2 regions of the Clostridium sp. JNZ X4-2 genome follow, and region 1 is predicted to be linked to the other one. Evidence: riboswitches for the same ligand, from Rfam matches in the RefSeq annotation. Region 1 holds a riboswitch; the other holds the start of a gene.
What was found. Region 1 has a riboswitch for S-adenosylmethionine ahead of ACYUJ6_RS15130 (O-acetylhomoserine aminocarboxypropyltransferase/cysteine synthase family protein). Riboswitches for the same ligand answer to the same signal wherever they lie in the genome.
Positions count from the first base shown of each region.

Region 2: it holds a riboswitch for S-adenosylmethionine, as region 1 does, so the genes downstream of both, ACYUJ6_RS10715 (amino acid permease) here and ACYUJ6_RS15130 (O-acetylhomoserine aminocarboxypropyltransferase/cysteine synthase family protein) in region 1, are expected to answer to the same signal.

Region 1 covers NZ_CM142685.1:3,136,411-3,148,705, forward strand. Annotated here, with positions in the region: gene pssA (CDP-diacylglycerol--serine O-phosphatidyltransferase) at 1-151, shown strand, start outside; gene ACYUJ6_RS15115 (hypothetical protein) at 198-560, opposite strand; gene ACYUJ6_RS15120 (APC family permease) at 796-2,244, opposite strand; gene ACYUJ6_RS15125 (alpha/beta hydrolase) at 2,352-3,317, opposite strand; gene ACYUJ6_RS15130 (O-acetylhomoserine aminocarboxypropyltransferase/cysteine synthase family protein) at 3,362-4,636, opposite strand; SAM riboswitch class I at 4,941-5,055, opposite strand; gene ACYUJ6_RS15135 (ISNCY family transposase) at 5,323-6,696, shown strand; gene ACYUJ6_RS15140 (prenyltransferase/squalene oxidase repeat-containing protein) at 7,067-8,290, opposite strand; gene ACYUJ6_RS15145 (DUF4430 domain-containing protein) at 8,335-9,039, opposite strand; gene ACYUJ6_RS15150 (ECF transporter S component) at 9,029-9,745, opposite strand; gene ACYUJ6_RS15155 (ABC transporter ATP-binding protein) at 9,742-11,376, opposite strand; gene ACYUJ6_RS15160 (energy-coupling factor transporter transmembrane component T) at 11,357-12,265, opposite strand.
Region 2 covers NZ_CM142685.1:2,234,360-2,246,654, reverse strand. Annotated here, with positions in the region: gene ACYUJ6_RS10750 (AAA family ATPase) at 1-2,618, shown strand, start outside; gene ACYUJ6_RS10745 (ketopantoate reductase family protein) at 2,703-3,632, shown strand; gene ACYUJ6_RS10740 (cation diffusion facilitator family transporter) at 3,652-4,524, shown strand; gene ACYUJ6_RS10735 (S-ribosylhomocysteine lyase) at 4,613-5,092, shown strand; gene ACYUJ6_RS10730 (CoA transferase subunit A) at 5,309-6,016, shown strand; gene ACYUJ6_RS10725 (3-oxoacid CoA-transferase subunit B) at 6,060-6,725, shown strand; gene ACYUJ6_RS10720 (PLP-dependent cysteine synthase family protein) at 7,161-8,075, shown strand; SAM riboswitch class I at 8,199-8,307, shown strand; SAM riboswitch class I at 8,388-8,496, shown strand; gene ACYUJ6_RS10715 (amino acid permease) at 8,567-9,937, shown strand; gene metK (methionine adenosyltransferase) at 10,006-11,202, shown strand; gene nifB (nitrogenase cofactor biosynthesis protein NifB) at 11,323-12,295, shown strand, end outside.

The DNA.
Region 1 (12,295 bases):
CTTTGGAATCCCAATAACATTTGCAGGTATGTTCATGGCACTTTATTGTTTAATCACAATAAGACATCCTCTTCCCCAAGAAGCTACAATCTTACTCATTATAGTACTTTCCTATTTGATGATATGCAAACATAGATTCAAGAAATTTTAATTTATAAAATCATAAAGGAGAAATAAGTATAGATAAACTTTTATACTTATTCCTCTTTCATGTCGTTATCTATCTCATCCAGACTATTGATGAACAATTCCTCATCTATTTCTGTTTCTATATATTCAAATTTCATCTTTTTCTTTATAATTTCAGTCCTCATTTTACAGTACTGAGCATATTCCACAGTAGATTTATCTATTGCATTTATGATCTTGTCAATTACATCACCCAGCTCATCTGCCCTGTGCAGTGCATCCTTAACATCCTTTTTATGTGCCGCTGCAATGGAATTCAATTCTCCCGCACCTCCCACCAGCAATCTATAACAGTTTGTCAATTTAGACAATAAATCTGTCAGGTTATTTATATCACAATAATAATCTTCAATTACCTTTCTATGAGACATATTTACCACCCTGACCAAAATTTATAGTATACTATATTATTTATATTAAAATTATATGAAATTATAACTTTACATAGTTTTTAATCTTATCTTTACGGAAAACATCTCCTCAAATAAAATAAAATTTCTCAAAAAAGTGGCATGAAGAAAGCTTTCAAGTTCGGCCACTGAATAGGCAAAAAAGTCAGCACCTCAATAGTGATGACTTTTTTGTAAACACTTTCCAGGTGATAACTTATATGGCCATATTATGTTTGTCTTTATATTGGCCTTCCCTTTCTTTTTGGGAGCTATTATAATTATCATCAAGCTGCCGGTTAATATTTAAGATAATATCCGGTTGTTTTCTGCATTTCCATAAAAACCTGATAAAACCACTGGCCAGTAATACAATAAAAATATAAACAAGTAGATTATTAGGATATGCTGGAATTGGATAAACACTGCCTATAAACGGTATAAGCACACTAATGCCTCCAATTACTGATATAATTATATTTGTTGCCCTTAACTTCTTTTTATGATACAAGAATATGGGAGCTGCTATATCAATTAATAGATAAGTGGTTAAAAACCCCAAGGAACTTATACTGCCAACTAATCCCCAAATTCCCGACAGCCCAACTTTTGATAAAGTTAAAATTGTAGGTACTACAAATGTTATAATAGATACAATACCTATTGCCACATGAGGTGTTCTATTTTTTTTATGTGTATTTGATATATTTTCATTTAAAATACCGTTTTTAGACATTTCATATAATCCTCTGGCACCAGCATTTATACTGGCTAATACCACTGCAAGAGAACTGACAACGGCACCTATTGTCAATAATACCGCTAATGCGGATACTCCAAAATGAGCCGCCACTTCTGTCACAGGAGCCTGACTTGTGGTATATTTATCATTTAAAAACCTAAATGCCGATATATACACATAGGAATTAACAATATAATAAAGTCCTGCAATAAAGGCACTTAATGTCACCGCTTTAGGAATATTTTTCAAAGGGTTCTTTGCTTCATCTCCAAGCATAGTTGCACTTTCAAAACCTACCATACACATAAATGCCAGAATTGTACCCTGCATAACTCCTGAACCAGAAAATGCTTTTACATTTAATTGTGCTGCATCCACATTTGAGCCTAGTTTAAAAACTACAATAAAAGCAAGTATGACCCCTATTATCAATGAAGCAATCTCAATATAAAGCATAACCTTGGATGATAAAGAAATATCTTTCCATGCTAAAAACCAAGCTGCAAATGAAACTATACCAATAATCAATACCGATGGAATATAAATACCAATTGGATTTATAATTACATTTAAGTAGCTGGCAAATAAAGGTGCAACTGAAGCAGCACAAGCAATATATGCAATAACAAGTGCCCATGCACCAATTATACCGAATCTCGGTCCTATACCCTTTATGATATATCCATATAACGACCCTGTTCCTAAATATTCTCTTGCAAAACAGTTAATATTTTTACCTATAAAAATCACTCCTATAACAGCAATAGCAAAAGATAGCCATGTTCCATTTCCCGCACTGGCTGCTACCATGGGAATTGCTACTAAAGGCCCACCTGACGGTCCAATAGTTGCGATAGATTGTGCAAATAAATCTTTAAATTCCAAGCACTTCAATTTTAGTCCCGAATTATTATCATATACCATATTATCTTCCTCCATATTATAAATTATTTTTTATAAAAAAGGCTTTAAGCAATTAAATGTTTTGCTTAAAGCCTCCGGTTTTCCAGTGAGCAATTTATAGTTATTTTTTATATATGGCTGCACAGCCAATTATATAGATCCCTGATTACTTCATCTCTATTCACTTCCCTCAGCATCTCATGCCTTCCATTTTTATATGTTTTATATGTTGTATCCTTTATTCCAAATTTTTTATATGTCTGAAATAGTGTTTTTATGCTTTCTCCGTAGTTCCCAAAAGGATCATCATTTCCCGATATGGAAATTATAGGCAGATCTTTAGGTATTTTTTTAATAACTTCTTCTCTATGCAAATTTTTTAAAGCATAGATGAAATCTTCATAATATCCAACTTTATAATCTATGGCTGCATAAGGAGAGCTTAATGTATTTTCAAGCATGGTGAAGTCACTGGTGAGCCAGTCATAATCTGTCTTTGCAGGCTGAAATTTATCATTATAATGTCTAAAAAAATAATCTGCAGTTTTTACACTTTTACCCTTTCTTCCAACCTGGGCAACCTCTTCTTCCACTACTTCAATCAATTTTTCTATTCTTCTTCCATCAATTGGCCCGGTAGTTCCAGAATATATAATCCCATTTACTTTACTTCCATATTTATATGCATATATCTGAGCCAGCACAGATCCCAAGCTATGTCCTAAAAGGAAATTTGGTAACCCTGGATTTTCAATTTTTATAATATCCGTTAATAATTTAATATCTTCTACCATCCACGATATTCCATCCTCACCCATATAACCTGCACTTTCTTCATAAGATGGTTCATTTATGTTTCCCGCTGTCCTCCCATGACCACGGGCTTCATTAACATATACGGCAAAACCCAATTTAACCATATTCACACTGAATTCCCTATAATAATCAGCAGTTTCACCCATTCCATGTGCTACCTGTATAATTCCCTTTATTCTAGATTCATCACATGGCAACCATTTTTTAGTAAAAAGTTTTACATTCTGCTGATCTCTGTAAAAAAACGTTTCAGATTTATATTCTATACTGTTACACATAATATATATACCTCCAGAGAATATATTTTTCTAATCTGCATATGTCAGATTTTATCTAGAGCTTGTTCAAAATCTGCTATTATATCTTCAATATCCTCAATTCCTACAGATACTCTAATCAATTCAGGTGTTACACCTGCAGATCTCTGCTGCTCTTCATTAAGTGCAATATGTGTTGTACTTGCAGGATGAATCACATATGTTCTCACATCTCCCAGATTAACAACTATGGAAGCCACCTTTAAACTCTCCCCTACTTTTTTTGCCGCTTCAATACCTCCTTTTACACCAAAAGTCAAAATCCCACTAGCACCTCCTCTTAAATATTTTTTAGCTCTATCATACTCCTTATCCGATTTCAGATAAGGATACTTTACCCACTCAACTTTAGGATGTCTTGAGAGGTATTTAGCCAGACTTAATGCATTTGAGCAGTGTCTTTCCATTCTTAAATGCAAAGTTTCCAATCCTAAAATTGTTAAGAATGCATTCAACGGAGCTTGTGCTGCACCAAACTCTTCAACTAGATTTACTCTTAACTTACCGGAAAATGCTCTTTCTTTAAATTCATCTACAAATATTAAATCAGTTGGCCCTGTTGGAGTTGTATAGTCAGGGAACTTTCCATTTGCCCAATTGAAATTACCACCATCAATGATTATTCCACCTAAAGCTACTGCATGTCCATCTGAATATTTAGTTGTTGAATGTACTACAATGTTGGCACCATATTCAAATGGATTGATCAAATAAGGAGTAGCAATAGTATTATCTACAGCAAATGGTATATCCAGTTTTTTTGCCACTGATGAAAACTTATCAAAATCAAGAACATTAAGCCCTGGATTTCCTATTGTTTCTCCATATATAAGCTTAGTATTTTCTTTAGCAAGAGATAGTATTTCTTCCTCAGAGGCTTCCGGATCAGCAAAAGATACCTTGATACCTAACTTGGGCAAAATTGCATTAAAAAGATTATAAGTTCCCCCATATAATTTGGAACTTGCAATAATGTTATCACCGGCATTAGCTATGTTTATTATGGAATAGACCACAGCAGACTGCCCTGAAGATGTTGCTACTGCTTCAATTCCGCCCTGCAATTCCACATATTTTTTTTCCAGATCAGTAACTGTAGGATTTCCTATCCTTGTATATAAATATCCCGGAGTTTTTGCTGCTGCAACATTTCCAACTTCATCAAATGTGTCATACCTGTAAGATGTGCTCTGTACTATAGGAACTACTCTTGATTCTCCTGATTTAGGGAAATATCCAGATTGTACAGCTTTTGTCCCTATTCTAAATTCCTTACTCATAAAATCATCCTCCAATTTAAATGTTATTTATAATTTCTTATACTTTTCAATAATTCTGCCACTTCAATTTCCAGCTCATAAATCAAATTTTATCTCTTTAATCTCAATTCCCCACAACCTCACATTAATACCCGAAATTATTTTCTTATTTCAAAAAATTTTTTTAAAAAAAGACCATGCAGCATTCAATAAATGAACCTGCATAGTCTCTAGTATATCTGGTCAACTAAGTACATCATTTTAAAATTATATCTAAAATCACAAAAAACCTCTTATAGTAAACCTATGAGAAGCTCAATTCCATTTCTCATCTCTCAGGTTTAACCTGCTGGAATTAGCACCGTTAAATACAATATAATAAATCGCATTTAGGTTGCTGGACGTCATAGGACCAGTCCCTCAGTCACTCTTGATAAGAATCCACTATTAAATTAAATACACAATTAAAATCTGACCTCCAGCTTTTCCAGCTAAACAGTCTATGTATAACTTGTATATACTATACAAGCTTTTATCTTTTTTGTCAACATCAATTAAAGGATATTAAATATATAATATGATTGATTTGTGATAATGTCTTAGTATACCATTTGCGATTATGTCCCAAATAAATAAAAAATAATGTTAGAATATACCTCATGACAATAAGAAATGAGGTGGACATAATTAGAAAGGTAGAATTAAGTATGAAAGAAGATTTTAAATATAAGATTATTAAAAAATTAGTAGAAACCAATGGTAATAAGAAAGCTGCTGCTATTCGTCTTGATTGTTCTGTTAGACATGTGAATAGAATGGTAAATGGATATTGTGCTAAGGGCAAGGATTTCTTTGTCCACGGGAATAAAGGCCGCAAGCCTATCAATTGCTTTTCAGAAGAGACTAGACGTAAAATTATTGATTTATATCAAACTAAATATCATGGAGCAAACTTTACACACTACTCTGAGCTTTTAGCTGCTTATGAAGGCATTTCTATTGCTCCTAGCACTATTAACACAATCCTTATGGCTGAACATATCATATCTCCCAAAGCCTGTCGTGTTACGAAAATGAGGGTGAAAATGGAATTACTAGAGAAACAAAAAAGTTCCAATTTATCCACAGACGATAAGTTAGAAATTGATAGATCCATTATTGCTATTGAAGACGCTCATCCGCGCCGACCACGTTGTGCTTACTTTGGTGAAATGATCCAGATGGATGCATCTTTACATCTTTGGTTTGGAAACACTAAATCCCAGCTCCACATAGCCATTGATGATTCAACTGGTGCTATTGTTGGCGGGTACTTTGATGAACAGGAAACCCTGAAAGGATATTACAATGTATTGAATCAGATTCTTGTACAATACGGTATCCCATATATGTTATTCACTGATCGAAGAACTGTATTTGAATACAAACAAAAGAAAGCTCCAACTACAGAGGAGGATACCTTTACACAATTTGGATATGCCTGCAAACAATTAGGTATTGAAATTAAAACTAGTAGTGTCCCTCAAGCAAAGGGTCGTGTAGAACGCCTATTCCAAACATTACAATCACGATTACCCTTAGAACTTGAGCTAGCAGGTGTAACAAGCCTGGAACAGGCAAATGAATTCTTGAATCACTACATAAAAGAATTCAATACCAAATTTGCTCTTGAAATCAATCATACCAAATCTGTGTTTGAAAAACAACCATCTATTGATAAAATTAATTTAACACTTGCTGTTTTAGCAGATCGTAAGATTGATTGTGGACATTGTGTAAAATTCAATAATAAGTATTATAAACTTGTTGATGCCAACAACCATCCTATTTACTTTAGAAAAGGTACTGATGCCTTAGTTATAAAAGCCTTTAATGATGGTTTATACGTCAGTGTAGGCAATAAAATATATGGTTTAGAAGAATTACAGGTTCATGAAACTAAGTCAAAGAATTTTGATTTTGTAGAAGATAACCCTAAAAAACATAAGCGCTACCTGCCACCAATGAGTCACCCTTGGAAGCAAGCATCATTCCAAGCATATCTAGAAAAGCAAGCGCATAGGGCAAGTAAGACTTGCTAATGTTAATTTAAAATAAATAGATTCAAAAACGACCTCTGCATTTTTTTAAAAAAATATCAAGCAGTAGGTATGTTTAGTGTACCTAAAATTAGGACTTAAAATAAGTAGAGCACCAATTGATTATTGGTGCTAATGTTTCACTTATTTTGGGACATTTTCGAAAATGGTTGACACATCAATTAAAGGATATTAAATATATAATTGAATCAAAAAATAATACTGCATGGACAGATTACCTGGTTAAAGAAGAAGGCTGGGATTTATATTTTTAGCTTTACAACATAAAACTCATTGAAAAAGATGAAATGCAAAGAAATGCAAAGAGATGACCTCTATACAATATAGAGATCATCTTTTCGCACTTATTCTTCTATTTTGATACATATATGCCAGTGCCTTGTTCCTTGAACAGCTTATAGGCTTCCAGAGCCTCAGCAGCCTGTTCAGTTGAAAGGGAATTATAACCGGTCTGTTTGTCAAGGCTGAACCCTCCGTCAACCTGATAGCTTAAAAGCATATCCATTAAATTCCTGCCATTTTTAGTGAACTCACTTCCTGCAGGATCCACCCCGTTGCTGCAGAGAGCTATTATTACCTGGGATAAACTCTGGCTGTTTTCTGTACCCATGGAAGAATATCCTCCATCACTGTCCTGCATGGAAGAAAGTTTTTCAATTCCACTATCTATAATCTGTTTTACATCTTGCCTATCTGCATAAGGTGCCAGAGCCGTGAGAGCCATGGCCGTCATATCCGTATCCGCTTTGTCAGTGATGCTCCATCCATTATCTGCTGTCTTGGAAGATATTATTTTATCAATTAATTTATCTTTGTTCAGCAGCGCATTGTCCGGCAGGTCAAAATTCCCGGAATCCAGAGCTATAAGTCCAAATATGTATGCATTTACCCCTTGACTGTCCATATTTGTGTTGTTGTATATTTTTTCTACTAAATTATCCCCCCCAAAATTCGTGGGATCCTGCCCTATGGATGATAGAACAATTGTCATTCTTTCATAGTCTGTAGGATCTAAAGAATCTGCTTTTGCCGAACTCAAAGTATTTTTCAGAGAGGTCAAATAACTTGAAGGAACTTCTTTTCCATGCTTGTATACCACAAATGCCTGCCAATCATCTTCGATTCCATCTTTTAAAATTCTGTCTACAGTTGTATTAAGTGCATTTTCCACCCGGGATTTATAATTATAATCCTGGGAAGCAGGGCTCAATTGGAAGGTATACCTGGCATCATCTTTTAAATATCTGCTTCCTACAGAATGAACTTTACTTCCTATATTTAAAGTATAGATTTCACCCTGCTTGTATCCGCCTTCTGGAGCATCTACTTCTATCTTGTTGTTATCAAGCAATTTTATATTGGTGGATAGCACATTGCCCTCACTATCCGTTACAGTTATGGCATTCTTTGTCTCATCGTCAAAACCTACATACTGATTGAATTTTATGGTCCAGGATTTATCCGGGTCAGTTATGGATTTATCTGCTGAGGCAGCCTTTGCAAAAAAAGGCTGAACCAACAATGTTGAGCTTATTACTGTCCCCAAGACAGCATATTTTATCTTTGATCTTAACATTTTATCTTTTCCCTCCCGTATACAGTTATTTTAATAAATACAACTTAGTTGCTGTATCCATTTTCAACATACTTCCAGATTACAGCATCGCCGCTGTTTAACACATATTGTCCGCTTCCAACACTTGCCTTGCTGAATTCAGACTGTCCTTTTTTCTTTACATAATAACACCAGCCGGATAGTGGGCCTTCTGCTTTTTCCTTCAATCCATTTATATCTGAAAAATAGACAGTAGACCCGGTTCCCTTAGTGGTATAATTTATTTTAGCTTCATCCAGAGCTTTTTGAGTTATATATCCCACAGTTTGTCCATCTATGTTGTCCAGATTCTTCTGTAAAACTACTGTATTTCCATGTATGGCATCAATAATTTCAATAGATGATTGTTCTGCTGGTTTCTGGGAACTTGTACCATTTGTGCCGGATGTCTGGGCCGAGCCTGACTGGCTGGAAACAGCCTGCCCTGCTTGACTATTTCCTTTTGAAGTCGTATTTGAACTATTTGAATCAGATGCTGCAGCTGCTTTACCGGATGCTGCAGAAGTTTGGGAACCATTTTTAGCTTCAGATTCACTTTTATCGGATTTATACACATCTTTAGACTTTCCCTGAGTGTTTTCAGCACTCATCTGCTTATTTGTAGTAGTACTTGTATAGATTTTCTGGGCCTTGATTGCAAATGCAAATACCACCACGCAGACCACAACGGCAGATATAATGACTGCATACTTTTTCTTTTTACTTTTCATTAATTCCATCTCCCCCTTTAATACCCGTATAACTTATAATTAATCTTCTCTTATAACGCTGAAGTACCGGTAAAAATCTTTTGTAAAATATAATGGAAAATACAAATGAACTGGTGCCGTGCAGAATATCAAAAGTCAATCCGGAAGCATAGGCACCTACAATAGTCCAAAATTTTATGGGCTTTACAAAAGCTAGCACATACTGAAGATTCATAATCCAATCAAACATGAATCCAAATAAAAAACATATGACTGAAAATTTAAGAGCGGAAACTTTTCTATCATCTTTTCCCAAAACTCCGGAAACAATTCCCACAAGGCCCCAGGAAAACATCTGCCATGGAGTCCAGGGTCCCTGGCCAAAAAATATGTTTGACAAAAATGCAGATGTACTTCCAATTAGAAACCCCTCATAGGGTCCAAATACAAAACCGGAAATTGCCACCAGAAAAGTTATGGGCTTTACATTGGGAACTACCGCAAATATTATTCTGGAAACAGCTGCAAAAGCACTCAATGTAGCTATAATTGCAATTTCCTTCGTGCCTGAGTGACTCTTTTCAAAATAAAAATAACTCATAAAAAGTATTGCAAAAACTCCTATAGTACATATAAGTGAAATTCCCGTCTGAAAATTGCTTTTAACTGTAAGTACCATGAGCACTATAATTATAGCAGAAGTAACAGCAATAATTAATTTCTTCATATTGAACACCTTCCAATGGCTTCTTCCAGTGTGAATATACTGCTGTCCTTGTCTCTCAGCAGTTTATTCATGGAAGTGGTATAAAATATTCCGTCCCCCAGTACCTGCTTTTTGCCGCCGTCTGCTACAATACTGCCGTTGAACATGACCATATACCTTTTGCAAAAATTACTGGCAAAATCCGTATCATGAGTTACAAGAATAATGGAAGTACCCTTTTTATTGAGTTTCTGAAGCAATTTTCCCAATTTATACTTAAGCCCGCTTTCAAGGCCTCTCGTGGGTTCATCCAAGAAAATCATATCCGGCTGCAGAACAAGTATGGATGCTATAGCCACCCTCTGACGCTGACCTCCGCTTAAATCCCTTGGATTTTTATCTTTTAAATCATATATTTCAAGTTCTTTTAGAATATTCTCCACTACTTTTCCATCGTATATTCCATAATTGTCCATAGTAAATCTGACTTCCTCATAAACACTGTCCTTGGACAGATAATCATTGGGATTTTGAGATACATAGCCTATGTGTCTGGCTATCTGTTTTATATCCATTTTCGAAGTATCTTTTCCATAGAGCTTTATTGTGCCTTCATACTCCTTAAGTCCCAATATAGTTTTCAAAAGAGTGCTTTTTCCTGCACCGTTAGCTCCCATTATGGCAATAAATTCACCATCTCTTACAGTAAAATTTATATTTTTTAAAATTTGCTTTGAACTGTATTTACAGTTCAATTTCTTTACAGAAAGCACTTCTTTCACATTGTTCTGATCTTCAGTGGCAGCGACTTCATTTTCTGGTTTGATACTGAGAGAACTGTTTAAAATCTTGACTCTGGCATCTTTAAAATCCCTTGGCATACTATCAAAGTTCATCTTTTTGAAAAACTTTAGATAATCAGGCATAAACATAAACTGTCTGTTATTACAATTGTAATAGAAATCACTCTTATCTTCAAATAATTCCAAAGTACCATCATTCATAGTGGCTATGGAATCTACAGTATCAAACCACCTGTTCACCCTCTGTTCTATTACTATTATGGTTATACCAAGTTCCTCATTTATTTTTTTTGTTATATTGAGCATTTCCTCTGCAGAAGAAGGATCCAGCTGTGAAGTGGGTTCATCCAGAATTATGCAGTTAGGCATATATACAAGTGCAGAGGCTACTGCCACCTTTTGTTTCTCCCCACCCGACAGGGAAGTTATATCCCTGTCAGCCAGATGAAGTATTCCTGAAAATTGAAGTGCCTCATAAACCCTTCTCTTTATTATCCTTTCATCCACTCCTATATTCTCCAGGCCAAAGGCTATTTCCCTGTGAACTTTATTCATCATGAGCTGCTTTTCCGGATCCTGAAATACCATAGTCACCTTCTGGGCTCTTTCTTTATGATCCATATCCTTTAAAAATCTGCCGTCTATTTTTATTTCTCCGCCTATAGTTCCACCGTAAAAATTGGGAACTGTCCCCACTATTGCCCTGGCAAGAGTTGATTTGCCGGATCCGGATCTCCCCGCTATTAACAGAAAATCATTTTTCTCAAGGGATAGATTTATATCTTTCAAAGACCTTTCCTTTTCCATAGGATAAGTAAAATTCAAATTTTCAATCTCTATATATGCCATATTCCCTCTCCTCGCCATTTAATATTACTGTTAGTGAAATAGCCACTATAAAAGCAAAAATAACAGCTATACCAATATTTATGAAGTTCACAATGGTTACACCATTGTATATATCAAATTTTGCCCATCCTTTAAACTGTGCTATTCCATAAAATACAATGAGAGTTATGTTTAAAATTATTACCTGCCAGTCCCTGCTTTTAAATTTCTGCCTTTCATAAACGCTTCTGTTTCCACTTAAAAATCCCCTGACATAAGCCGCTTCTCCTATGTTAAAGGAACCTTCCATGGAATCCTCCAGCAATATTGACATCACCGGAATATAACTTGCAGCTTTTTCCCTGGCTTTTTTCCTGTGAAATACCACACCTCTTATTTCATATATTTCTTTTAAATTTTTAAATCTATCCTTCATGCTGGGTATAAGCTTGAAACTTATCATCAGCATAAGGGTTGACTTTGGCATTATGGAGGAAAAATAGGAAACGGCCCTGTCGGAGTCAATCATCAGTTCCAATATCAAAAACAGATATATAACCGCCAGGAACTTAAAGCACATCACCACTGCATATACAAAGGCCTCCAGTGTGAATCTTTTATGAAACAGATAGAATAGTGTCGTTCTTCCTGAACTCACAAAGAGCACATTTAATAGAATTATAAAAAAGGCAATGGGTACAAAATAATAGAGTGCCACTTTAAATTTATGTTTTTCATTGCAGAATAATATCATGGATATAACAAATACATATACAGATGCAAGTACTACCGGATTGTCATTTGAAAATATTATCATCATCATGGAGATAAAAACCAGAGAAGCTGTAAGCACATGGTACTGTTTAAAATCAATGAAGTATCTGGAATTTTCTCTATTTTTATAAGTCATGGATTTTCACTTCCTTTAAGCTGTTTAAAG
Region 2 (12,295 bases), 900 kb from region 1:
ATAACTTTGAAAATACACTTGATCAAATAAAGACCATAAAAAAGGAACTGTTAAATTTAAATAATAAAATAGGTGTTATAAGAGAAAATAAAAATAAAACAGGGATAATACTAAATGAAATTAGGGATAAAAAAGATAAGGAACTGCCGGAATTAAGGGTAAAACAACAAAAAATTTCAGATGCTGTTGAAGAAAGCATAATATTGAACCGATTACAGCAGGAAAAGAAGCTGCTGAAGAAAGATATTGAATATTTGAAGAAAAATTTACAAAATAAAAATAATGAAATGATAAATGATAAAAATTATATTGAAGAGCTATTGGTTAATATCAGGAAAAAAGAAGAGACAATGGAAATTTTGAAAATACCTGAAGAGTATAAAAGAAAAATAAATAAAGGAATGATTATGTTAATTAATTATGAGAATATTATGGTTCAAAAAAATAGCCTGTGTAAAGATATAGAAACTTGTCAGATGAATATGAAAGCTGCAGCTGGCAGAGGGGAAATTTTACTAAAAAATATTGAAGAAAAGAAAAAGTTGTTGGACGATAATATGAGGAAATTGAATAAACTGCTGGAAATGTGTCCTGGGGATGAAAACACCCTGCTTGTTTTTCAAGCCAATTTATCTTCTGTAAAAGGTAAATGTGATAGATACAGAGATTACAAAAATTCTGAAGATAAAAGCAAAGGTATTGTTCAAGATTTAAAAAAAGAATTGAAGAATAAGTGTGGCATAAAATCTGATTTGGAATGTGAAATTAAGGAAGTAAGTGAAAAGGTGGAAAAATTTAAAAGGGATGATTTGGCAAATACTTTAAAAAATACACTGTCGGAGGGTGATTCATGTCCTGTTTGCGGTTCGGCATATCATTGTGTGAAAAGCTTCAATATAATTGACACCAGTAGTTTAGAAAAACTAGAAATTGATTTAAATCAAAAAGAAAATAAAAGCAGGAAATTAACTGAAGAGATAATAAAGATACAGACAAATATTTTATCAGAAGAAAAAAATGTAAAAGAAATTCAGAAAAAAATTAAAGAATTAGGAGAGGACTTTAAAGAGATTTCAGTAAGTATTCTCCAGTGTGAATTTCATAAATTAAAATACAATATAATTGAATTTAACGACAAAAAAAGTATTCTGGAGAAAAAGATTAAAATTTTAAAAGAGGAAAAGACTTCTATGGATATTGATTACAGCAGAGAAATTACTATACAAGAGCAAAATAAGTCTCGATTGATAAGATTGCAGCAAGATTTAAACACTGAGGAAGAAAAACTGAAAATAATGGAAGAACAATTGTCGTCATTAAAAGCTGAACTATCAGTAGAAAATTTTAAAAGCAGGTCAAATGAAATAAATGATAAAGAAAAAGAAAGAATTAAGCTGGAAAGTGAAATAAGAAAATTTAGAAATGATTTAGATATAAAACGGAATGAAAAAGAAGAACTTAACAGCAGAGTAACAGATTTAAAAGAAAAATTAAGTGAAAAACAGGCAAAGTTTCAGGAAACAGACAAAAACATATGTGAAAAAGAAAATAGTATAAAAAATAAAGTGGGGCAGATAGTGGATTTAGAAGATCTTAATAAAGGGATATCTGACTCCATAGAAAAGATAGAAAGTGAATATGCAATAGCAGAAAAAAATAATAGGAAAATAGAGAAGGACTATGATATATATAATAATAAGATAATAGCTGCCCATAGCAGCTTAGCCAATTTAAACGAAAGAAATTTAAAAGAGAGGGAAAGTCTGGAAAAAGCTCTGAAAGAGCAACCATTTAAAGACATATATGAAGTTAAAAAGTTTTTTATGAACAGGCTTGATATGAATAAACTAAGGGAAAAGATACAGGAGTATAAGGATTTTCTTGTAAAGTTAAATGTCACTATAGAAAATCTCTATAAAAATACAGGGGGTAAAACTTTAACAGAAGGCCAGTGGATCCAAATGCAGCAGGATAAAAATGAAAAGAATAATGAATTGAATAAATTATATGAAGCTAAAATAAAAATAAATGAAGAGGTAAATTCTATAAATATAAAGTTATCAGAGTTAAAGGTTCTTTTAGAAAAAAAAGAAAAAATGGAACATGAATTAGGACTTTTAGATGATCTGGAAAAATTATTTAAAGGTAAAAAATTTGTGGAGTTTGTGGCTGGAAATCAATTGAAATATATATCCCTGGAAGCAGATAAAAAATTGAGGCAGATTACCTGTGAAAATTATGGATTAGAAGTTGATGAGGACGGAAGATTTTTTATCAGGGATTATAAAAATGGGGGGAAAAAGAGGGATGCTTCCACATTGTCAGGAGGTGAAACTTTTGTGACATCTTTAGCTTTGGCACTGGCTCTATCTGCTCAAATACAGTTAAAGGGCACAGCACCTTTGGAACTGTTTTTCTTAGATGAAGGTTTCGGTACTCTAGATGATAATTTACTTGAAATAGTTATGGATTCCCTGGAAAAAATTCATAATGACAAATTATCAATAGGAATAATAAGCCATTTGGAAGTTATCAAGGAAAGAATGCCGGTAAAACTTATAGTATCTCCTGCTGAGGCAGGAATGGGAGGAAGCAGGGTAAAAATAGAAATAAATTAACCGAGAGTATATTGTTATTTATATATAATTTATTATATTATTGTAAATGTAATATAGTAAATATTGAATGGAGGGGGATACATTATGAACAGTATAAAAAATATAGCTGCCATAGGAATGGGGGCTATTGGATGTGCATATGACAGTAAATTGTATGACTTGAATCCAGCAGGATTAAAAGTCATAGCAGGTGGAGAAAGGGCTGAAAGATATAAGAAAAATGGATTTATAATAAATGGAAAAAGATATGACTTTACATATGTGGATCCGGAAGAAAAAACAGAACCGGCAGATTTGATTATTGTTTCAGTAAAGTCATATCAACTTTGTCAGGCTGTGGAGGATATGAAAAATCAAGTTGGGAAAGATACAATTATAATATCTCTTATGAATGGAATTACCAGCGAAGAGATAATAGGGAAAAAATATGGAATGGATAAAATGCTCTATGCCCTCTGTATTGCCATTGATGGAAACCGAAAGGGCAATGAGATCTCCTTTTCCAGTTACGGAAATATAGTTTTTGGCGAAAAAACAAATAATATTTACTCGGAAAAAGTACAGAGGATAAAAGAACTTTTTGACAGGGCAGATATAGCCTACAGCATTCCAAAGGATATGATGCACTCCCTGTGGTATAAATTTATGATCAATGTGGGGATAAATCAGGCTTCAGCAGTTGTAAGAGAGAATTATGGAGTATTTCAATTTGTAGGCGCGGCGAAAGAGCTTATGGAATCTGCCATGTGGGAAGTGGTAAGGTTATCCAAAAAAATCGGCATAAATTTAAGCGGAGGGGATATTGAAAAATGGAATAAGGTACTTGCTTCCATGCCTCCCCGCAGCAATACTTCAATGTGTCAGGATATTGAATATGGCAGAAAAACTGAAGTCGATATATTTGCAGGAACTGTATGCAGACTGGGAGAAAAATATGGAGTAGATACTCCAGTAAACAGGACACTTTTAAATATAATAAAGGCAGTGGAGTGGAGCAATGCTTCAAAAATGTAGGTTTTATAGGAGAGAATAGATGGAAGAGGATTATAAAGATCTTAAAATTGCAGAAAAGAGAACTAAGGTAAATGTTATAGTATATGTGTTTTTATCTTTATTTAAGCTCAGTATAGGATATTTTTTTCACTCCAGAGCTCTTTTCGCGGATGGCATTAATAATTCCACGGATATAATAGCTTCCCTAGCCATTGTTATAGGACTTAAAATATCCAGAAAACCTGCCGATGAGGATCATGCCTATGGACATTTGAGAGCACAGACGGTATCTACCCTGGTTGCTTCTTTGATAATGATAGCTGTAGGAGCAGAGGTTTTTTACAATGCAGTGTACTCCACTATATTTTTCAAGGCCAAGGCACCGGATATGATATCTGCATTGGTTTCCATTGTATGTACTGTATTGGTATATGTAGTGTACAGGTATAACAGGAAAGTGGCAGTTAAAATTAAGAGTATGGCACTTATGGCTGCTGCAAAGGACAATCTTTCAGATGCCTGGGTCAGCCTTGGGGCTGCCTGTGGAATTATAGCATCGCAGTTTGGTTTTCCCTGGATAGATCCACTGGCAGCAGTAATAGTGGGAATACTGATAATAAAAACAGGAATGGGAATTTTCAAGGAGTCCGCCCAAAGTTTAACTGATGGTTTTGACAGCAGGCAGCTGGATAAGATAATTGGAAAAATAAATCAAGTTGAAGGCGTAGACAGTGTCAGGGATGTAAAGGCCAGGGTACATGGAAACAACATTTTACTTGATATCGTAATAGGCGTCAGCTCCAAATTGACCGTACTTGAAAGTCATAGTATTACGGAAAAGATAGAAAGCATGCTGAGCAGTGAATTTAAAATAAAATATGCAATTATACATGTAGAGCCGGCTTTGAAATAGCTGTTGTATTCGGACATTAGGGTAAAACTGAATAATTGATTACAGGTTGAACATGATGTATAATAAATGCTACAGGAGGCGATATTACATGGATAAAATTTCAAGTTTCACTGTCAATCATTTAAAACTGATACCAGGTGTTTATGTTTCCAGAAAAGATAAATATGGAGAGGTAGTTCTAACCACATTTGATATAAGAATGACAAGCCCTAATGATGAACCTGTTATGAATACAGCGGAAGTTCATACCATTGAGCATTTAGGAGCAACTTTTTTGAGAAATCACAGTATTTATGGAGATAAAACCGTATATTTTGGACCCATGGGGTGCAGAACGGGATTTTATCTGATTTTGCATGGAGACTATGAGTCAAAGGATATTGTGGATTTGCTGGTGGAGATGTATAAGTTCATATTAAATTTTCAAGGAGATATACCTGGAGCTGATCCAAAAGACTGTGGAAATTATTTGGACATGAATCTTCCTATGGCGAAATACTGGGCAGATAAATTTCTCAAAGAAGTTTTGACAGATATCCCGGATGAAAGGCTGAATTATCCAAATTAATATGGAAATAATTAATAAAAGTCGCTTTTATCATATTTTATGATAAAAGTGACTTTTTAATCTTAGGTTAATTATTATAACTAAACAAGATTCATTTTAGAAATCAGCAGATATAAGATATTGACAAGCAGTAGTCGTTTACAATAAAATAATATAGTGTAATCATATTACACTAGTTTGATTTTGGGCTGTTTATTTTATAAGGGGGAATATAATATGCCGCAATTTTTAGATATGGAGGAAGCAATAAAGAAATATGTTAAAAATGGCTCAACCATTATGATTGGGGGATTTCTTGGAAGCAATACACCATTGATGGCTGTTGATAAATTGGTAGAACTTAATATAAGTGATTTGACACTTATATGTTCAACAAATTCTTTTCCAGGAGGAGGATTTGATATAGGACTGCTGTTTGATCATGGGCTTGTAAAAAAGTTTATAGGTTCTCATATAGGAACCAATCCTACTGCTGTAAAACAATATATGGATAACAAAATAGAAGTGGAGTATTATCCTATGGGCAGCCTAATTGAGAAGATAAGGTGTGCTGCTGCTGGATTAGGTGGAGTGCTGACACCTACAGGACTGGGAACCTTGCTTGAAAAAGGTAAAAAGAAGATAGAAGTAGATGGCAGGGAATACTTATTGGAAACTCCTTTAAAGGCAGATGTAGCTATAATAAAAGCTCAAAAGGCAGATAAAATGGGAAATCTTGTTTATAGCGGTGCACCTACTGCCAGCCCGCTGATGGCAGCAGCGGCAGATATAACTATTGTGGAAGTTGAAGAAATAGTTGAAGCCGGTGAAATCAAACCGGAGATAGTTCAAACGCCGGGAATTTTTAATGATGCAATATGTGTAGGATACAGTTATGAAGAATGTCAGAGTAAGATGAGAAAGGTATGGAGTAGACTACAATAATCTATATTTAATTGGACAACTTAAAAGCGGGGGGGAATTTCAAATGAATATAAAAAATAAGATAGCAAAAAGAGCTGCCAGAGAATTAAAGGATGGAATGGTAGTAAACCTTGGATTTGGTATTCCAACTTTAGCAGCCAACTATATTGAAAAGGGAATAAATGTTATGCTGCAGTCTGAAAACGGGGTCTTGAATTTTGGAACAGATGTAAAAGAAAATGAGGACAGTCCATTTTTTTGCGGTGCAAGCGGAGGACCAATAAATGCACTGCCCGGTTGTTCCATTGCTAATTTAGATACAGCTTTTCTGATTTTAAGAGGTGGACATGTAGATATAACCATATTAGGTGCTTTAGAGGTAGATTCAGAAGGAAATATAGCCAATTGGGCAGTGCCATGTGGAAATGATAAATATATACCTGGAGTGGGAGGAGCTATGGACATACTGGTAGGTACTAAAAAGGTAGTGGTTGCCATGACACATAAAGCCAAAGATGGGTCATCTAAAATCAAGAGAAAATGTTCCATGCCTATTTCGGCAGTTAAAGCAGTGAACTTAATTATTACTGATGAAGCTGTAATAAAGGTTACAGATGAGGGACTGCTTCTGGAAGAAATAGCACAAGGACTTACAGTAGAGCAAGTTGTTAAAGATACTGAGCCGGAACTTATAATATCGGAGAATTTAAAGGTCAGTGATATTTTATAATATATAAAGTTGAAATTATTTAAAATGCAAAATAATACTTGATTAAATTATATTTATGTAGTATTATGAGGTTATTAAAAATTGCAATGATAAGAAGAGTAAATTACAGGATGCTATTTAGAGAAAATTTCCATTAGGTGCAAGGAAATTTTAGCGGAGAGTAATTGAAGTGCATCTTGGAGCACTGAATTGAATTGAAGTAGATTTCAGCGGATACAACCGTTAAAATGTTGAGGTATGATTGTACCAATAAAAGTTTTATTTTATTTATCGTATTTTGTTTGTTATTTTTACGATTTATATTATTAAACAGAGTGGAACCGCGGAAGTAACCTTCTGCCTCTGTAAAGAGGCAGAAGGTTTTTTGTTTTTCAAAATTCCGGAATTTGAAAAATAATAAATGAATTTAACAAGTATTAGATGGAGGAATCTTATATGAAAGTTTTTGATGATATTAAAGAAATGATAGGAGAAACACCTATACTAAAAATAAATAAATTTGATTTAAAAGATGGAGTCAATATATATGCAAAGCTTGAAAATTTTAATCCAGGAGGCAGTGTAAAGGATAGAATTGGCGATTATATGATAAAGCAGGCTGAAAAAAGGGGAAAATTAAAGAAAGGATATACAATAATAGAGGCTACAGCTGGAAATACTGGGCTTGGAATTGCACTAGGAGCATTAAATAGAGGATATAAGGTAATATTTGCAGTTCCAGAAAAGTTTTCAATAGAAAAGCAGGTGCTTATGAAAGCACTTGGGGCAGAAATAGTTCATACTCCTGAGGAAAGCGGAATGAGGGGAGCTATAGAAAAATCCAGGGAACTTTTAAATGAAATACCCAATTCCATATCATTGGGGCAATTTGAAAATGCAGATAATCCCAAGGCTCATTATATTACAACAGGTCCTGAAATATATGAACAGCTGAAGGGGAAAATAGATTATTTTGTTGCCGGGGCAGGCAGCGGGGGAACTTTTACGGGTATAGCAAAATATTTAAAGGAAAAGAACAGCCATATAAAAGCTATACTGGCTGATCCGGAAGGTTCTACTCTTGGTGGAGGTACTGAAGAACACGGTTATGCCATTGAAGGCATAGGGAATGATTTCCTGCCGGATACTATGGATTTGGACTTAGTGGATAAAGTTATAAAAGTAAATGATGATGAAGCTTTTTCCGCAGTTAGGGAACTTGCAAGAAGAGAAGGATTAATAGTGGGATCTTCCTCAGGAGCAGCTCTTTCGGCAGCATTAAAACTGGCTGAAACTATAGATAGAGGTAATATAGTTACTGTATTTCCGGACAGGGGAGACAGATACTTCAGTAAAAGTTTGTATGATTAAGGGATAACTGACAAATGATGCTGACAATATTGAGATTATTATTTTAATATGTATTGACAAGAGAGCTTAAAAATTATATAGTAAATATAATCAGTTTGATGTTTGTAGATCAAAATATAAAATTTCTTATCAAGAGAGGTGGAGGGATTGGCCCTATGATACCCGGCAACCTGGTATGTATTATATACCCAACGGTGCTAAATCCAACAGGTGAAAACCTGAAAGATGAGAAACAGAGGAAATATAACTTCCTGCGGTTTCTCAGCAGGAAGTTTTTTATTTTGACTTCAAATTTAAAATTAAATATGATAGTTCTTATCAAGAGAGGTGGAGGGACTGGCCCTATGATACCCGGCAACCTGATTATGCATTATATAATCAATGGTGCTAATTCCAGCAGGTAAGTCCTGAAAGATGAGAAACATAAAATGTAACTTCCTATGTTTTCTCAAGTAGGAAGTTTTTATATTAGTTTTTTATGGAGGTATGAAATGAGCAAAAATTTAGAACAACAGCCATTAAAAAAGGATTTAAAGAATCGTCATATACAGATGATTGCTATTGGCGGTGCTATAGGAGTAGGCTTATTTTATGGATCTGCTGATGCTATTAAAACAGGTGGACCTGCTATTATTTTAGCCTACTTAATAGGTGGTTTATTTATTTTCTTGATTATGAGGGCATTGGGGGAATTAGCTGTAGACCAGCCTAATTCAGGATCATTTAGTGCTTATGCAACTCGTTATCTGGGGCCTTTTGCAGGATTCTTTTCGGGCTGGACTTATTGGTTTCAATGTACAGCTACTGTTATGGCTGAACTTACAGCAATGGGAATTTACATTCAGTTTTGGCTGCCTGAATTTCCAAAATGGCTTACTGCCCTAATATTTTTATTAATACTGATTGCAATTAATTTAATTGGTGTTAAAGCTTACGGTGAGTTTGAATTCTGGTTTGCCCTTGTAAAGGTAGTTGCTATCATATGCATGATTATTTTTGGAATATTGATTATATTTTTAGGATTTAATAATGCTGGACATTCTGTTGGATTGTCTAATATATGGGATAATAGTGGATTTTTTGCCAATGGATTTAAGGGATTTATTTTATGTTTTGTTTTTGTAACCTTTGCTTTTGGAGGTGTGGAACTTATTGGTATAACTGCCGGTGAAGCAGAAGAACCTCAGAAATCAATACCCAAGGCAATAAACGATGTGTTTTGGCGTATACTTATTTTTTATGTAGGGTCTATTACTGTAATGCTGGCGCTTTATCCATGGAACAAAATTGGAATAGATGGAAGTCCTTTTGTACTTGTATTTTCCAAAGTTGGAATTCCTGCAGCTGCATCAGTTATAAATTTTGTTATTTTAACGGCAGCTCTTTCAGGTATGAATAGTGCTCTGTATGTGGATGGCAGGATGCTTTATAGTTTGGCTCTGAATAATAATGCACCAAAGGTATTTGGTAAAGTGAATAAATCCGGAGTACCCTATGTAGGAATACTTTTCAGCACAGGAGTAGCAGTAATTGCTGTAATATTGAATTATTTTGTTCCAGGAAAGGTTTTTGGATATATTTCTTCAGTGACAACTATAGCTATTCTGACTGCCTGGGGAACCATTCTAATAACCCAGCTGAAGTTTCGAAAGGAAAAATCTGCAGCAGGTGAGAAAATCAAATTTAAAATGCCGCTGTGTCCTATATCATCCTATATTACTATAATATATCTGTTGGCCATTGTTGTTTCATTGGGATTTTTACCTGCCACCAGGGTGGCTCTTTATGTCATACCGGTATGGGTACTGGCACTTGTAATTTTATATAAGTTGTTTTGCAGTAAGAAGATAAGAGACTCTTAAAAAATTTCATTTTAAGTTCGTATTAGAGTTATGCATAAAAAATATTTAAATAAATTGGAGGGTTTAAAGTGAGTAGATTATTTACATCGGAATCAGTAACAGAAGGACATCCTGATAAGATTTGCGACCAAATATCTGATGCAGTTCTAGATGCAGTCATTGAACAGGATAAGTATGGAAGAGTGGCTTGTGAAACAGTTGTAAATACTGGATTAGTGCTTTTAGTAGGTGAAATATCAACTAAAGCTTATGTGGATATACCTAAAATAGTTAGACAAACTATCAGCGATATAGGGTACAATAATTCCAGATTTGGGTTTGATGCCAGCAATTGTGCTGTTATAACCTCCATAGATGAACAATCTTCAGATATTGCCCTGGGGGTAAATGAATCTCTGGAGGCCAAACGAGGAGAAAAAGATACTATTGAGGCAATTGGTGCGGGAGATCAGGGAATGGTGTTTGGATTTGCCACCAATGAAACTCCAGAGTACATGCCACTTCCCATATCATTAGCCCATAAACTTTCAAGGAAACTTGCCCAGGTAAGAAAAAATGGAATTATTCCTTATCTTGGGCCGGATGGAAAAACTCAGGTTACAGTAGAATACGAAGGTGAAAAGCCTATAAGGGTGGATACAGTTTTGATATCCTCCCAGCATGAAGAAGGCATAGGACACGAACAAATTGAAAAGGACATAATAGATGAGGTTATAAAAAAAGTAATACCTGAAAAATTTATAGACTTTAGTACAAAATATATTGTTAATCCTACAGGAAGATTTGTAAAAGGAGGTCCAGAGGCTGATTCAGGACTTACAGGAAGAAAAATAATAGTTGATACCTACGGTGGATACGGAAGGCATGGGGGAGGAGCTTTTTCAGGAAAAGATCCTACGAAAGTTGACAGATCAGGAGCATATGCAGCAAGATGGATAGCAAAAAATTTAGTGGCCGCAGGTGTGGCAGACAAAATAGAAGTTGAAATTGCCTATGCAATAGGTGTGGCAAGACCGGTATCTATAAGTGTGGATACCTTTGGTACGGAGAAAATCATTGAAGAGAAGATAATAGAAATTATAAATAAGCTGTTTGATTTAAGACCAGCAGCTATCATAAGAGATTTGGATCTGAGAAGACCCATATACAAGAAAACAGCGGCTTATGGACATTTTGGAAGAACCGATATAGATTTGCCCTGGGAGAAACTTGATAAGGTTGATGAAATAAAGGAAAAGTTGTTTGACAATGTTTTGTACTATTAAAATAAAAAATTCTGTGCTTTTTAAATGTAGTTGACCAGAAATACTGGAGGCTAGATAAGTTGAAAATAAGCTTATCTAGCCTTTTTATTTAAAGTTATAAGAGAGAGGAGATAATAAAATATGCCTGTTAATTTTGCAAAAAGTATTGAGGAGAGGACATTAGAGCATCCATGCTATAATTGTGCCGCCCATAAATATGCCAGAATGCACATACCTGTGGCTCCGAAATGCAATGTGAGCTGCAATTTTTGTAATAGAAAATATGATTGTGTAAATGAATCAAGACCTGGTGTGACAAGCGGAATTCTAACCCCTGAGGAAGCCAGAGACAAATTCAAGGTAGTAAAAAACAGAGTAAAAAATTTGACGGTAGTGGGTATAGCGGGACCAGGAGATCCACTTGCAAATTTCCAAGAGACAAGAAAATCCATAGAATTAATAAAGAAAGAGTGCAGGGATATTACATTTTGTCTTTCCACCAATGGATTAATGCTTCCTGCATATGCCGATGAAATAATAAAGCTGGGAATTACCCATGTTACTGTAACAATAAATGCTGTTGATCCTGAAATAGGCGGCAGGATCTATAAGTTTGTCAATTATCAGGGAAAGACTTTTGTAGGTGAGGAAGCAGGGAAGATACTGCTGAATAATCAATTGTCAGGGCTGAAATATATTGCTGGAAAAGGCATTGTGACAAAGGTTAATATTGTGATGATAAAGGGAATTAATGATACTCATATCCCTGAAATAGTGAAAAAAGTTAAAGAATGCGGTGCCTATATGACCAATATAATGCCTCTAATACCTGTAAAGGGCAGTGTATTTGAAAACAGGGATACTGTAAATGAATCTGAATTGAAGAACATGAGGGAAAAATGTGAACCACATTTAAAACAGATGTATCATTGCAGGCAGTGCAGGGCGGATGCCATAGGAAGTTTGAATAAAGATGTATCAGCTCAGTTCAGGGATTACAGGAAAAATATAATTTCTCTTGACAAGCCTGAGAAAATCCATAGAGACCATAAGGAGAACAGGGACTATAGATTTGCCGTGGCCAGCAGTTCAGGAGATTATATAGATGAACACT